One region of the Hylemonella sp. W303a genome, then DNA from elsewhere that is predicted to be linked to it. Evidence: predicted binding sites of a transcription regulator. Region 1 holds the regulator's gene; each other region holds the start of a gene.

What was found. Region 1 encodes sigma-54, which starts transcription at its own class of promoters, with help from an activator protein. Its sites were predicted from a motif close to TGGCANGNAANCTGCTTT; they were not measured.
Region 2: ACLBKS_RS05550 (DUF2126 domain-containing protein) is a predicted target of sigma-54. The motif match lies at 951-968, and genes of this name have one in related genera.
Region 3: atzF (allophanate hydrolase) is a predicted target of sigma-54. The motif match lies at 1,471-1,488, and genes of this name have one in related genera.
Region 4: glnK (P-II family nitrogen regulator) is a predicted target of sigma-54. The motif match lies at 1,713-1,730, and genes of this name have one in related genera.

What each region holds. Positions count from the first base shown of each region.
Region 1 is NZ_JBKFDG010000004.1:13,624-17,174, reverse strand. Features, by position in the region: gene ACLBKS_RS08555 (class I SAM-dependent RNA methyltransferase) at 1-412, opposite strand, end outside; gene rpoN (RNA polymerase factor sigma-54) at 432-2,102, opposite strand; gene lptB (LPS export ABC transporter ATP-binding protein) at 2,218-3,045, opposite strand; gene lptA (lipopolysaccharide transport periplasmic protein LptA) at 3,080-3,551, opposite strand, start outside.
Region 2 is NZ_JBKFDG010000002.1:412,849-416,399, forward strand. Features, by position in the region: gene ACLBKS_RS05545 (circularly permuted type 2 ATP-grasp protein) at 1-728, opposite strand, end outside; gene ACLBKS_RS05550 (DUF2126 domain-containing protein) at 1,071-3,551, shown strand, end outside.
Region 3 is NZ_JBKFDG010000005.1:236,959-240,509, forward strand. Features, by position in the region: gene ACLBKS_RS11610 (methyl-accepting chemotaxis protein) at 1-1,073, opposite strand, end outside; gene atzF (allophanate hydrolase) at 1,520-3,283, shown strand; gene ACLBKS_RS11620 (ABC transporter substrate-binding protein) at 3,326-3,551, shown strand, end outside.
Region 4 is NZ_JBKFDG010000004.1:358,790-362,340, reverse strand. Features, by position in the region: gene ACLBKS_RS10100 (ammonium transporter) at 1-1,277, opposite strand, end outside; gene glnK (P-II family nitrogen regulator) at 1,312-1,650, opposite strand; gene ACLBKS_RS10090 (YifB family Mg chelatase-like AAA ATPase) at 2,021-3,551, shown strand, end outside.

The DNA.
Region 1 (3,551 bases):
GCGTGTCCACGTCCGGGCGCGCACCGCCCTTGGCGCGGAAGCGGTCGGCCACGGCGTCCTTGATGCGAAGCGTGGCGAAGTTCAGGCTCTTGAGCGGGCTGTGCTGCGCGGTCAGCTCGATCTTGAAACTCTGCTGGGCGGTGAACCACAGCTCCCAAGCGACGCTGCTGGCCGCTTCGTAGATGTCTTGTTCGTCGCGGTAGGGGCGGTGAGCCAGTTGGACCAGTACCCGCTGGCTCAAGCGGCTGTGCAGGTTGAGCTTGAGCGCGTCATGCCAGCTGGCCCGCACCCCGACACCGCCACGGCCCTTGCGCAGGGCCTCGCTGGGCGCGCCCGTGATGGCCTGGACCTCGGTTGCGAGGAAATCCTCCACGCCAGCAGCGCAGGGCAGGAAAAGCTGTAGATCATTCATGAGAGGGGAGGCAGGGCGCTCAGAGCGTCTTGCGTAAATTCGCCGGGGCGATCTTCAGCGTCTCGCGGTACTTGGCCACGGTGCGGCGCGCGCATTCGATGCCTTGTTCCTTGAGCATCTCCGACAGCTGGCTGTCGGACAGCGGCTTCTTGGCGTTCTCCGCGCCGACGAACTGCTTGATCAGCGCGCGCACGGCGGTGCTGGAGGCGCTGCTGCCCGATTCAGTGCCGAGGCCCGAGCCGAAGAAGTACTTGAGTTCGTAGGTGCCGAAAGGCGTGGACATGTACTTGGCCGTGGTCACCCGGCTGATGGTGGATTCGTGCAGACCCAGCTCGTCGGCGATTTCGCGCAGCACCAGCGGGCGCATCGCCAATTCACCATGAACGAAGAAATTCTTTTGCCGGTCCACGATGGCATTGGCCACGCGCAGGATGGTGTCAAAGCGCTGTTGGATGTTCTTGATGAACCAGCGCGCTTCCTGCAGGCGCTGCTGCAGCGCGGCATGGCTGCTGGCGTCGCGCGTGCCGCCGCCCGACCCGCGCTGCCCCTTGAGCGCGTTGGCGTAGATGTCGTGCACGCGCAGGCGGGGCATCACGTCGGGGTTGAGCATGACGCGAAAGCGCGCGTTGCTGGCCGTGCCCCCCACGCGCTGCACCAGCACATCGGGCGTGATGATGTGGCGCTCGACGTCCACGAAACGGCGACCCGGCTTGGGCTCCAGCCGCGCAATCAAGGCCAGAGCCTCGCGCGTCAGCGCCTCGCCCGCCGCACCCGAGCCCCCGGTCAGCTGGGTCAGTCGACGCAGATCGCGCCGCGCCAGCAATTCGGGAGCTTGTTCAATCAAGCGCAGCGCCTGAGTCAGCGTTTGCCGTAGCGTGCCGCTGGCGTCTTGTTTCGCCTGTTGTGCGCTCGAGGTCGAAAGGGGGGGCGGCGCGAGGTGCTGCATCTGCTGCTGCAACTGCAGGCGCAGGCATTCGCTCAACGAGCGCGCGCCGACACCCGAAGGTTCCATTTGGTGCAGCAGGCGCAGCGCGATCTGAAAGTGTTCCAGCAGACCTTCCAGTTGCTCGGCGTCGTCGCCCGCCAGACTGGCCGCCAACGTCTCCAGCGAGTCCTCCAAGTAGCCGTCGTCGTTGAGCGACTCGATCAGGAAGAGCAGCGCGGCGCGGTCGGCAGGCGTCAACCGCAAGGCCAAGGCTTGCTGACGCAGGTGGTCTTGCAGGGTTTCGTGCGCGCGTGCCAGTTCGGTGGCGTCGGCTGCGTCGTCGTCGTCCTGCTTGCCGTTGCGCGGGGGAGCGTCGCCGCCCCACTCGCTGTCGTCCGGGGCCAGATCGACGCTGCCGTCCCCTTCCCAGTCGCCGTCGCTGGCCAGATCCACGGTCGTCGCCTCGTCGCTGGCGGCTTCGACGCTCGTCTCATGGATGTGCTCGGAGGGGCCTTCCAGGGGGCCGTTGCTGACCGTGTCGCCGTGATCGTCGTCGTTCACCGGCGGTGTGTCAGCTTGCTCCAGACCAAATGCCTCACGCTCGGCGCTCTCGTCGGCGCGTTCCAGGAACGGGTTTTCGTCCAGCAGTTGCTCCACCTCCTGGTTCAGCTCCAGCGTGGACAGCTGCAGCAGGCGGATGGACTGCTGTAGCTGGGGCGTGAGCGCCAGATGCTGGGAGATGCGCAGCGAGAGGCTTTGCTTCATGCGCTAAACCGTTCTCAAGCGTGCGCCCGCGCGCGCCGCCGGGCCGCCCCAAGGCGCGAAGGCCCCCCAGGGGGCAGCGCAGTGCAGGGAGTGACAAGCATGGGGGCCCACATACTCACATCTTGAAGTTCTCGCCAAGGTACACGCGGCGTACGTCGGCGTTGTTGACGATGTCGGCGGGCGTGCCTTCGGCCAGCACGCGGCCCTCGCTGATGATGTAGGCGTGGTCGCAGATGCCCAGTGTCTCGCGCACGTTGTGGTCGGTGATCAGCACGCCCAGTCCGCGCGACTTCAGGAAGCTGATGATGCGCTGGATCTCGATCACCGCGATGGGGTCGATGCCCGCGAAGGGCTCGTCCAGCAGGATGAAGCGCGGCTGCGTGGCCAAAGCGCGCGCGATTTCCACGCGGCGCCGTTCACCACCCGAAAGCGCCAGCGAGGGCGACAGGCGCAGCTTTTCCACGCGCAGGTCCTGCAGCAGGCTGGTGAGGCGGTGTTCGATCTCGGCGCGCTTCAATCGCTTGCCCTGCTCGTCGTGCTGCAGTTCCAGCACGGCGCGCACGTTGTCCTCGACATTGAGCTTGCGAAAGATCGAGGCTTCCTGGGGCAGATAAGACAGGCCCATGCGCGCGCGCTGGTGGATGGGCATGTGTTCCACGCGCTGGCCATCGATTTCAATGGCGCCCGCGCTGGCGCGCACCAAGCCCACGATCATGTAGAAGCTGGTGGTCTTGCCCGCGCCATTCGGGCCGAGCAAACCCACCACCTCCCCGCGTCGCACGGCGAGTGACACGTCCTTCACGGCTTCGCGGCTGCCATAGAACTTCTTGAGGTTGAGCGCCTCCAGGCGGCTGGCTTGCGCGGGGTCGAACTCGGCGGGGGTGGCTGGGTTCGTGGAGGCGGGGGCGCTGGCGGGCGCCGGGGTCGTGTGCTGTTCGCTCATGCGTGTGTCGATGGCCGGTTTGGGCGCGGGCGCGTTAACGAGCGCCGCGCGCGGGCGTCGGGGCAAGGCGCGCGTCGTCGCGCAGATTCAAGTCTTGTTTCACCCCGTTCGTGGTCGGCGCCTTGCCCGCGGCCGCTGGCGTTCCCGCAGTCCCCGGCGGCGTCGCAGGCGTGGCGGCGCGCGGGGACAGGGTGGCGCGCACCCGGGTGTCGGACCCCGTTCGGGGGGGCACGCCGCCCGTGGCGCGCGCGCCGTCGATGGTGAAGATGTCCTTCAAGTTGTCGTAGACGACCACCTGGCCGGTCATGATGTCGGCTTCGGCGCCGCTGCGCAGGCGGCGCAACACGGCATCGCCCAGCAGCTTGAACACATCGGTGCGGCCGTCGTATTCGATGGTGTTGCTTTCCGCGACCACGGTTTCATCCATGCCCTCGCGCAATTGCGTGAACCGGGCTCGCTGGCCCAAGGCAGCGGTGATATTGCCGTACTGATAGCCCAGCGCGTCC
Region 2 (3,551 bases), on a different contig from region 1:
CCCGTGGTGTCGGGGGCGGACGCGCGCAGGGTTTCCAGCAGCAGGTCTGGGTAGTGTTCGACTGGCGCGACGCGGTGCGCGTTGAACAGCTCGGGGAAGAGCCGCATCATCATCTTGCGGTCTTCGATCATGTAGCTGACGCCACTGGGTACGCGCAGATTGTCTTCCAGCACGTAGTACTGGCCCACGCCATCGGCATCAGGCGCACGCACGATGTCGACGCCGCTGATGTGAGAGTAGATGTCGTTGGGCACATGCACCCCCATCATCTGGGGACGGTACTGCGCGTTGTGCAGGATCTGCTCAGCCGGAATCACGCCGGCGCGCAGGATTTCCTGGTCATGGTAGACGTCATGGATGAAGCGATTGAGGGCCGTCACACGCTGCGCCAGGCCACGCTCCATGCCGCTCCACTCGGCAGCGGGAATGATGCGAGGAATCAAGTCAAAGGGGATCAGCCGTTCTGTCCCCGATCCGTCCTCGTCCTTGTCGCCGTAGACCGCGAAAGTGATGCCGACGCGCCGAAAGATCATTTCGGCTTCTTCGCGCCGGGCTTTCATCGCATCAGGGCTCTGGGCTGAGAGCCACTGCGCATACGCCTGATAGTGCGCACGAATATCGCTGGCAGCGCCTTGAGTCATGAACTGCGCGCCCGAGGCGCCACCCTGCTTCATCAAGCCAGCAGCCAACGTGCCGGACTCCAGGTACATCTCGTCAAACTTCAACATGCGGCCTAGCCTTGTTCTGGTCTTTCCGATCTTCCGGTCATGCCCACGCCACAGCTTGCAGTCATGGGTTTCAGACGTTGCCGCAGCCACGCCGCGCCAACGGTCCGCACTCCGCTGCCTGCAACGGCTTTTGCATGAGCTGAGCACAAGGGTACCAGCAAATTCCGGGCCTACCCCCCGAATAGGGGCCTCGGATGAGGCGCGTTCGCATGCCTGGGCCTTTGGCTCAGCTCTTGCTATAAGCTCATCAAACCGCACCGGGATTGAATACTTCACTCTCCGTCATCTGCCGCCACGCACGGCTCAGCAACGAGCCTCCACCCTCCCCGCACTCATCGCGCCATGTCCATCCACGCCGCACTCCAGCACGTCACCCACTACAAGTACGACCGTCCGGTACAACTGGGTCCGCAGACTGTGCGGCTAAGGCCCGCACCCCATTGCCGCAGCAAGATCATCTCGTATTCGCTGCGGGTTGAACCAGCCCAACACTTCATCAACTGGCAGCAGGACCCCTTCGCGAACTACCAGGCTCGGCTGGTTTTTCCGGAGAAGACACGAGAGTTTCAAGTCGCGATCGATCTGGTGGTCGAGATGGCGGTCTACAACCCCTTCGACTTCTTCTTGGAGCCCGAGGCAGAACATTTTCCTTTCAGCTACAACCCAGCCTTGCGTGAGGAGCTGGCGCCCTACTTGGTGGCGGCGCCACTCACGCCGCTGCTGAAGCAGTATCTGGATGGCATTGATTTGCGAAAACGTCGCACGGTGGATTTCCTGGTCGCGCTCAACCAGAAACTGCAAACCGACATCCAGTACCTCATCCGGCTGGAGCCTGGCGTGCAGACACCCGAAGAGACCTTGCGCAAGGCCAGCGGCTCCTGCCGCGATTCCGGCTGGCTGCTGGTCAACCTGCTCAGGCATTGCGGCTTGGCGGCACGTTTTGTCTCGGGTTACCTGATCCAACTGACGCCCGACGTGAAAGCCATCGACGGTCCCAGCGGCACCACGGTGGACTTCACAGACCTGCATGCCTGGTGCGAGGTGTATCTGCCGGGCGCGGGCTGGATCGGTCTGGACCCCACCAGTGGTCTGATGGCGGGCGAGGGTCACATTCCCCTGGCCTGCACCCCGCAACCGTCGGGCGCCGCGCCCATCGAAGGCATGTTTTCGGTGGCGGCCCCCGCCAGCGAGGGGGACGAGGCAGACGTCGAGTTTTCGCACCACATGCAGGTCACGCGCATCCATGAGTCTCCTCGCGTCACCAAGCCCTACACCGACGCACAGTGGGCCGCCATCATGGCCCTGGGAGAACAGGTGGAGAGCCAGCTACAGGCCGGCGATGTGCGCCTGACGATGGGCGGCGAACCCACTTTCGTCGCCACCAGTGATCGGGATGCACCCGAATGGAACACCGATGCACTCGGTCCAACCAAACGTGGCTACGCCACCGAGTTGGTGCACAAATTGCGCACCGAATACGGGCAAGGCGGTTTTCTTCATTTCGGACAAGGCAAGTGGTACCCGGGTGAGCAGTTGCCGCGCTGGGCGCTCTCCATTTGCTGGCGGGCAGATGGCGAGCCCATCTGGCACGACCCAGGCTTGTTCGCCGACGAACGATCTCCGGGTCAATACAGCAGTGAAGACGCCCAACTCTTCACCCACACCCTGGCCAGCAAGCTGGGGCTGAACACTCGTTATATTCAGCCCGGCTACGAAGACACGTGGTACTACCTGTGGCGCGAGCGGCGCCTTCCGGTCAATGTGGATCCCTTTCACGCCCGGCTGGACGACGAACTGGAACGCCAACGGCTGCGGCGGGTCTTCAGCCAGAAATTGGACGCTGTGGTGGGTTACGCACTCCCCTTGCAGGCCGGCGCGGGCCCGACGCTGGGCGGTTCACGTTGGAGCACCGGCCCTTGGTTCTTTAGAGATGAGCGCATGTACCTTGTGCCGGGAGACTCGGCCATGGGGTATCGCCTACCGCTGGACTCTCTGCCCTGGGTGGGAGAGGGCGACTATCCGTGGGTCATCCAACAAGACCCCTACGACCCGCGCCCGCCTCTGCAGCGAGCCGCGGAAATTCGCGCGCAGTACACAGCGCGCAAGCTGAGTGGCTCAGTAGCGGGCGGCTCGGGCGGCGAAACCCCGCCCACGGGCCCGAACGGTATGAGCGCCGGCACCGGGCCTCAATCCGCAGCAATGTCTACACGTCAACCCCAGCGTTTCGAATCCGCGCACTGGATCACGCGGACCGCGCTGTGCGTGGAGGCGCGCGATCCCATGCGTGCCAACGGACCGAAGGCCGAACGAGAGCACGGTGGCAAGAGTAGTGGCCTCCTCTACGTCTTCATGCCGCCCCTGGCGCGGCTAGAGGATTATCTGGATCTGCTGTCCGCGGTTGAGGCGACCGCCGCCGAGCTAGGCTTCAAGATCGTGCTGGAAGGCTATCCCCCCCCGAGGGATGCTCGACTCAAGATGCTGCAGGTCACGCCTGACCCCGGTGTGATCGAGGTCAACATCCACCCCTCGCACAACTGGAAGGAACTGGTTCAACGCACCGAGTTCCTCTACCAGGCGGCCTTCGAAACGCATCTGTGCGCCGAAAAATTCATGACCGACGGTCGCCACACCGGCACGGGCGGGGGGAACCACTTCGTGCTCGGCGGCGCCACGCCCGCGGACAGTCCGTTCTTGCGACGACCAGAGCTTCTCGCCAGCCTGCTGCTGTACTGGCACAACCACCCCTCGCTGAGTTACCTGTTCAGCGGCCTCTTCATCGGCCCGACCAGCCAGGCCCCACGGGTGGATGAGGCTCGCAACGAC
Region 3 (3,551 bases), on a different contig from region 1:
TCACTGATGCCTCGCATGGTCTCGATCACTTGCGAGACCACCTCGCCACCCTCCACCGCGACGGACGATGCGCTTTGAGCGAGCTGGTTGGCTTGGCGCGCGTTGTCGGCGTTCTGGGTGACGGTGGAGGACAGTTCCTCCATCGATGCGGCCGTTTCTTCCAAGGAGCTGGCTTGGGTCTCGGTGCGCGCGCTCAGGTCTTGGTTGCCCTGCGCGATTTCGGCGCTGGCCGTGGCCACCGACTCGGACCCCACGCGCACCGTGCTCACCACCCGGGACAGGTTTTCCTGCATGTGTGCCAGTGAGCGCAGCAACTGCGCGGTTTCGTCCTTGCCCTCCACCACGACCCGGCTCGACAGATCGCCTGCGGCCACGGTTTCGGCCAGCGTCACGGCTCGCCCGACGGGGGCCGTGATGGAGCGCGTGATCACGAAGGCGACGAAGACACCCAGCAAGATCGCGATGGTGGTCAACGCGATGATGGAAGCCATGGCCGTGTCGTAAACCCCCTTGGCACGCACCTCCGCGTCGTCGCTGGCCTGGTACTCAAAGTTGGCCAGCTCATCCACCGCTGCTTGCCAGTCGCGCTGGGCGGGCAGCGCGTCGCGCGTCAGGATCTGCGTGGCTTCTACATTGTCGTTGGCGAGGCCAAGTTCCACGACCTTGTCCGTGATGGCCTCGGCCCGAGCCCTGAGCGTGCGGGTTTTGGCGAGCGCCTCTTTTTCACGGGGGCTCGTGCTGGCCAGACTTTCCAGCATCTTGGCAAGGTCAGCTTCCAGTTTGGAGTAATCCTTGCGCGTGTCGAGCAGACTCTTGTGCGCGGCGCGCATGCCCGCTTCTTCCGTCTGGAGCACCACGTCACGCGCCAGCGCACCGATGTGCGTGATGGTCTCGCTCATGTTCTCGGTCAGCTTCACTTTCTCGTTGTTCTCATCGGTGATGGCTTGCAGTTCCGTGTAGACCTGCGCCATGCGGCTGATGCCCAGCAGCGAGACCACCGCGAGCAGAACCAGGATCACGCCGAATCCCAGGCCCAGCCTGGCGCCAATGCGCATGTTCTTCAGAGCGTTCACGATGTTTCCTCAGAGTGGTTTTGAGAGAGATCCTGATCCATGAAAGGCCACAGCGCACGCTGACGTTGAAAGCGCGCGACAACCCAACGCCAGCCGTGACCCGTGGAACGCCATGCGCCCAGGCGACCACTTGCGCGGTTTCCTGGCCATGGCCACGGTCCGAGATGCCGACCACGACGCTTCCAATTGGGCTGGGCAGCGAAGTAAAACGCAGCCGGATTCAAAGCGTCAAAGCGCAAGGCGCTAATTTAGCCATTCAAGGGTGCGGCGGCGCCTCCTTTGCCGATTCCGTGGGCACGCGTCAAGCCATAGCGTGAAAAATTCACTGCAAATGCGCGAGCAAATGGCCGGTTGTCCAGCCGTTTGCTCTGCGTCGCCACTTGTGCCGGCCATGGCTTGGCATGCATGTTGCATGTTTTCATGTATACAAGATGAATTGCGGCTCCATGGTGCACCCTCCTACTCCTGACTCAGATTCCAACCCCGCTCCAACTCCGTTGGAGGCTGCGCGCGCCTGGATAAGCCGCTGCGAAACACCCTTGCCAGGCGCGGCGGCGGGCCCCTTGCGGGGGATACGCTTCGCTGTGAAAGACAACATCGACGCGGCGGGTCTGCCCACCACAGCCGCCTGTGCTGCTTTCGCGCGCACGCCGTCGGCTCACGCTACCGTGGTGCGTAAGCTGCTCGATGCCGGTGCATCCTTGGCGGGCAAGACCAACCTGGACCAGTTTGCGTGCGGGCTGAACGGCACACGTTCGCCCTGGGGCGCGGTGCCCAATGCCTTCGACCCGGCTTATGTCTCTGGTGGTTCCAGTTCCGGCTCGGCCTATGTGGTGGCGACGGGCCAGGTGGACTTTGCCCTGGGCACTGACACGGCGGGTTCGGGCCGGGTACCGGCTGGCCTGAACAACATCGTCGGGCTCAAACCGTCCAAAGGACTGATCAGCGCTCGGGGCGTGGTGCCGGCCGCGCAGAGTGTGGACTGCGTTTCCATCTTCGCGCGCAGCGTGGGGCTGGCTGCGCAGGTGTTGGACGCGGCGCGCGGCCACGACGCCGAAGACCCGTATTCCCGCGCGCTGACGTTGGCGGATCGGCCTTTCCCCAACACCTTCCGCTTTGGCGTGCCCGACGTGCTGACCTTCTTCGGCGACACGCTGGCCGAGGCTGAGTTCGACCGCGCGCGCGCGCGTCTGCGCGAGCTGGGTGGGGTGGAAGTGCGCTTCGCTTACCAACCCTTCGCCGAGGCGGCGGCGCTGCTGTACGAAAGCGCTCTGGTGGCCGAGCGCTATGCCGCCATCCGCGACTTCTTCGACACGCATGAGGCGGACGTGATGGAGCCCGTGCGGGGCATCATCGCCCAGGGGCGCTCTTATGACGCTGCGGACCTTTGCATCGCTCAAACCCGTTTGCGCGCTTTGGGTCAGCAGGCCGCGGCGCAGTGGCGAGAAGCGGGTGGACAGGGCATGGACGTGATGCTCGTGCCCACGGCGCCCACGCACTACACCATCGCGCAGATGCAGGCCGACCCGGTGGTGCTCAACCGCAACCTGGGCGCCTACACCAACTTCGTCAACCTGCTGGATTACGCGGCCCTGTCCGTGCCCAGCAGCATTCGCCCCGATGGCCTTCCGTTCGGCATCACGCTGATCGGCCCCTGCGGCAGCGACTGGCAGCTCGCTGAGCTGGGCCAACGCTACCACCACGCCACGGGCCTGACGCAAGGGGCGACGGGCGAGCCCCTGCCCGCGCCGACGCCCATCCCGGGCATCCAAACCCAAACCGCCGCGTCGATGGTGCGCGTGGCCGTTGTGGGCGCGCACCTGTCCGGCATGCCCCTCAACGTCCAACTCACCGAACGTGGCGCTCGACTGCTCTCGCAGACCACGACGGCGCCTTGCTACCGGCTTTATGCCTTGCCTGGCACCGTGCCGCCCAAGCCCGGCCTGCAACGCGTGGCCGATGGGCAGGGCGCACGCATCGCGGTCGAGGTTTGGGAGATGCCGATCGAGCACTACGGCTCCTTCGTCGCCCTCGTGCCTGCGCCCTTGGGCATTGGCACGCTGACGCTGGACGGCGGCGCCAGCGTTCAGGGCTTTCTTTGCGAGGGGCTGGCCCTGGAAGGCGCCCTGGACATCACGGCCCACGGCGGCTGGCGGGCCTACCTCGCGGCGCAAGCCGTGCCGACCGCGTCGCGCGATACGCAGGCCTGAAATATGCGTGCCTCTCTTCAACCCACTGTGCAGGAGTTTTCCATGAAAGACAGCCAACTCTCCGTCCCGTCCTCCGCCGCGAGCACGCGCCGCAAGCTCGTGCAGGCGGTCGGCGCCGCTACCGCGCTGGGCGTGCTGGGCGCACCGGCTCTGGTGCGCGCGCAAAGTGGTCCCAAGATCCGCATCGGCTACTGGCCCATCGCAGCGGGCCTGCCTTTCTACACGGCGATCGAACGCGGCTTCTTCAAGGAAGCGGGCCTGGACGTGG
Region 4 (3,551 bases), 350 kb from region 1:
TCGGCCACCTTGTTGGCGACGTAGTCGTACACGCCCGTGCCGCCCAGGGAGGGCGCGGCGAACACGCCGGTCAGCAGGGCGCCCAGGATGCCGCCCACGCCGTGCACGCCGAACACGTCCAGCGCGTCATCGGCACCCAGCAGCTTCTTGAGGCCCGTGACGCCCCACAGGCAGACCAGACCGGCCAGCAGGCCGATGATCAGCGCGCCCATGACGCCCACGAAACCGCAAGCCGGGGTGATGGCCACGAGGCCAGCAACAGCGCCGGACGCAGCGCCCAGCATCGAAGCCTTGCCCTTGAACAGCGCTTCAGCGGTGATCCAGGACAGCGTGGCCGCAGCGGTAGCGACCAGCGTGTTGATGAAAGCCAGAGCAGTCAGGCCGTTGGCTTCGAGGTTGGAACCGGCGTTGAAACCGAACCAGCCCACCCACAGCATGGCGGCACCGACCATGGTCAGCGTCAGGCTGTGCGGGGCCATGGCTTCCTTGCCAAAACCCAGACGCTTGCCCAGCACATAGGCACCCACCAGACCCGCCACACCAGCGTTGATGTGCACCACGGTACCGCCCGCGAAGTCCAGCGCGCCCTTGGCCCACAGCAAGCCAGCGCCAGCAACCACCTTGTCCAGCGAAGCCGCATCGGTGATCGCGTCCGGACCGGCCCAATACCAGACCATGTGCGCCGTCGGCAGGTAGCTGAAGGTGAACCAGATCACGCAGAACAGCAGCACGGCGGAGAACTTGATGCGCTCGGCGAAGGCGCCGACGATCAGCGCGCAGGTGATGGCCGCGAACGTGGCCTGGAAGGCAACGAACGTCAGTTCAGGGATGTAGACGCCCTTGCTGAAGGTGGCCGCGAGCGACTCGGTCGTCACGCCCTTGAGGAAGAGTTTGTCAAACGTTCCGTAGAAGGCACCATCGCCACCGAAGGCCAAGGTGTATCCGTAGATCACCCACAGCACATAAATCAGGCAGGTCACGACGAAGACTTGCATCAGCACGGACAGCATGTTCTTGCTGCGCACCAGGCCGCCGTAGAACAGGGCCAGGCCGGGGATCGTCATGAAGATCACGAGCGCGGTGGCCACCGTCATCCAGGCGGTGTCGCCCTTGTTGGCGGACGGTGCCGGTGCAGCGGCGGCGGGTGCTGCAGCAGCAGGCGCGGCGGCAGCGGCGGCAGGCGCAGCCTCGGCGGCCGGGGCGGCAGTCTGCGCCCAGCTCACGGAGCCAGCCAGCAGGCCCAGCCCCACGACGAGTGAGAGGAGTAGTTTTTTCATGGGAGTTTCTCTTGGTCTCTTAAGTGGATGGATCTCAGAGCGCTTCCTTACCGGTTTCACCAGTACGGATACGGACAACCTGCTCCAGGTCATACACGAAGATCTTGCCGTCGCCGATCTTGCCGGTGCGGGCAGACCCTTCGATGGCTTCGATCACGCGCTCGACCAGCTCGTCGGCGACGGCGGCCTCGATCTTGACCTTGGGAAGAAAGTCCACGACGTACTCCGCGCCGCGGTACAGCTCGGTATGGCCCTTCTGACGGCCGAAGCCCTTGACCTCGGTCACGGTGATGCCTTGCACCCCGATCGCCGAGAGGCCCTCACGCACCTCGTCGAGCTTGAAGGGTTTGATGATGGCGGTAACGAGTTTCATGCGTTCTCCTGGTTTGAAATCAAGCCCGGCTGCGCGCGGCAAACGCCAGACGGTAGTGTGGATTTGCAAGGAACGTGCCACCTTGCCGCGGTGTCGTTTCCCTGGTCAGCTCTCGTCCGGGACTGTGGTTTTTCCCCACATGCATGACCGGGTCCCGGTTTCGATCACCGGGCTTGATCATTTCCCTTCCATTCGTCCTGTCAATCCGACTCCTCACCTTCGCACGCTCCATGCCCGGTGTTACCCAACAAATTGCACCAATAGTGTGCGAATATTCACAGCACATCCCAGCCCCGGGCTATTTCGCCGGGGATTACGCACCGGCTTTTGCCCTACCGCCCCAGGCCTGCACCGTTTTAAGGAGTTTGGGATGAGCCTCTCTTTGGTGCGCAGTCGGGCGCTGCGGGGGCTGGAGGCGGCGGCGGTGAGCGTGGAAGTGCATCTGGCGCCCGGTTTGCCGAGCTTCACGCTGGTCGGATTGGCAGAAACCGAGGTCAAGGAAGCGCGCGAACGGGTGCGTGCCGCCCTGCTGCACAGCGGCCTGGTGTTCCCCCATGACCGCCGCATCACGGTCAACCTCGCCCCCGCCGATCTGCCCAAGGATTCCGGGCGCTTCGACCTGCCCATCGCCCTGGGCCTGCTGGCCGCCAGCGGGCAAATCGACGGCGTGGCCTTGGCCGCTTACGAGTTTGCTGGAGAGCTCTCGCTGTCGGGCGAGCTGCGCCCGGTGCGCGGCGCGCTGGCCATGGCCCTGGCCTTGCGCGGGCAAACCACCCGTCTGGTGCTGCCACCGGGCAGCGCGGAGGAAGCCGCGCTCGCACCCGACACCGAAATCTACCGCGCTGTGCATGTGCTGGACGTGGTGCGGCAGTTCCTGCCCGCGGACGGCGTGCCCCCGCAGCAAGCCGACGATGCGGGCTGGAGTCGCCAGGCACGCCCCGCGCTGCCGCAGGCCCTGGTGGCCGGGCCCGATCTGGCCGAGGTCAAGGGCCAGGCGGGGCCCAAGCGCGCGCTGGAAATCGCCGCGGCCGGTGGCCACAGCCTGCTGCTGAGTGGCCCGCCCGGCACGGGCAAGTCCATGCTGGCCGAACGTCTGGCGGGCCTCTTGCCACCGATGAACACGGACGAAGCGCTGGAAAGCGCGGCCCTGCTCAGTCTGGCCGGACGCTTCACCTTGGAGCGCTGGGGCCAGCGGCCCACGCTGCGCCCGCACCACACGGCCAGCGCAGTGGCCCTGGTCGGGGGCGGCGTGCCCCCGAAACCCGGGGAAATCTCGCTCGCGCACCACGGCGTGTTGTTTCTCGATGAGCTACCCGAGACCTCGCGCAGCGCATTGGAAGCACTGCGCGAACCTTTGGAGACCGGGCGCATCCGCATTGCCCGCGCCGCGCGGCAGGCGGAGTTTCCCGCGCGCTTCCAGCTTGTCGCGGCCATGAACCCGTGCCCTTGCGGCCACCTGGGCAGCGGCACGCGGTCTTGCCGGTGCACGCCCGACCAGATCACGCGTTACCAAGCGCGCTTGTCCGGGCCGCTGCTGGACCGCATCGATTTGCATGTGGGCGTGACCGCCCTGCCTCCCGGCGAACTGCTGGGCGGGGGTGCCACCGAATCTTCCGCCACCGTGCGTGCGCGCTGCGTCGCCGCGCGCGCACTGGCCCAGGCTCGCCAAGGCCGGATCAACCAAGATCTGGGGCCGCAGGAGTTGGAGCGCCATGCACAGGCTGACGACAACGCTCTGGGCTTCCTGCGCCAAGCAGCTGAACGGCTGGGTTGGAGCGGGCGCGGCCTGCACCGCAGCCTGCGGGTGGCGCGCACCATCGCGGACCTGGCCGGTGCCGAACGCATCGGCACCGACCACGTGGCCGAGGCCCTGCAATACCGCCCTGCCCTGGCCCAACCCT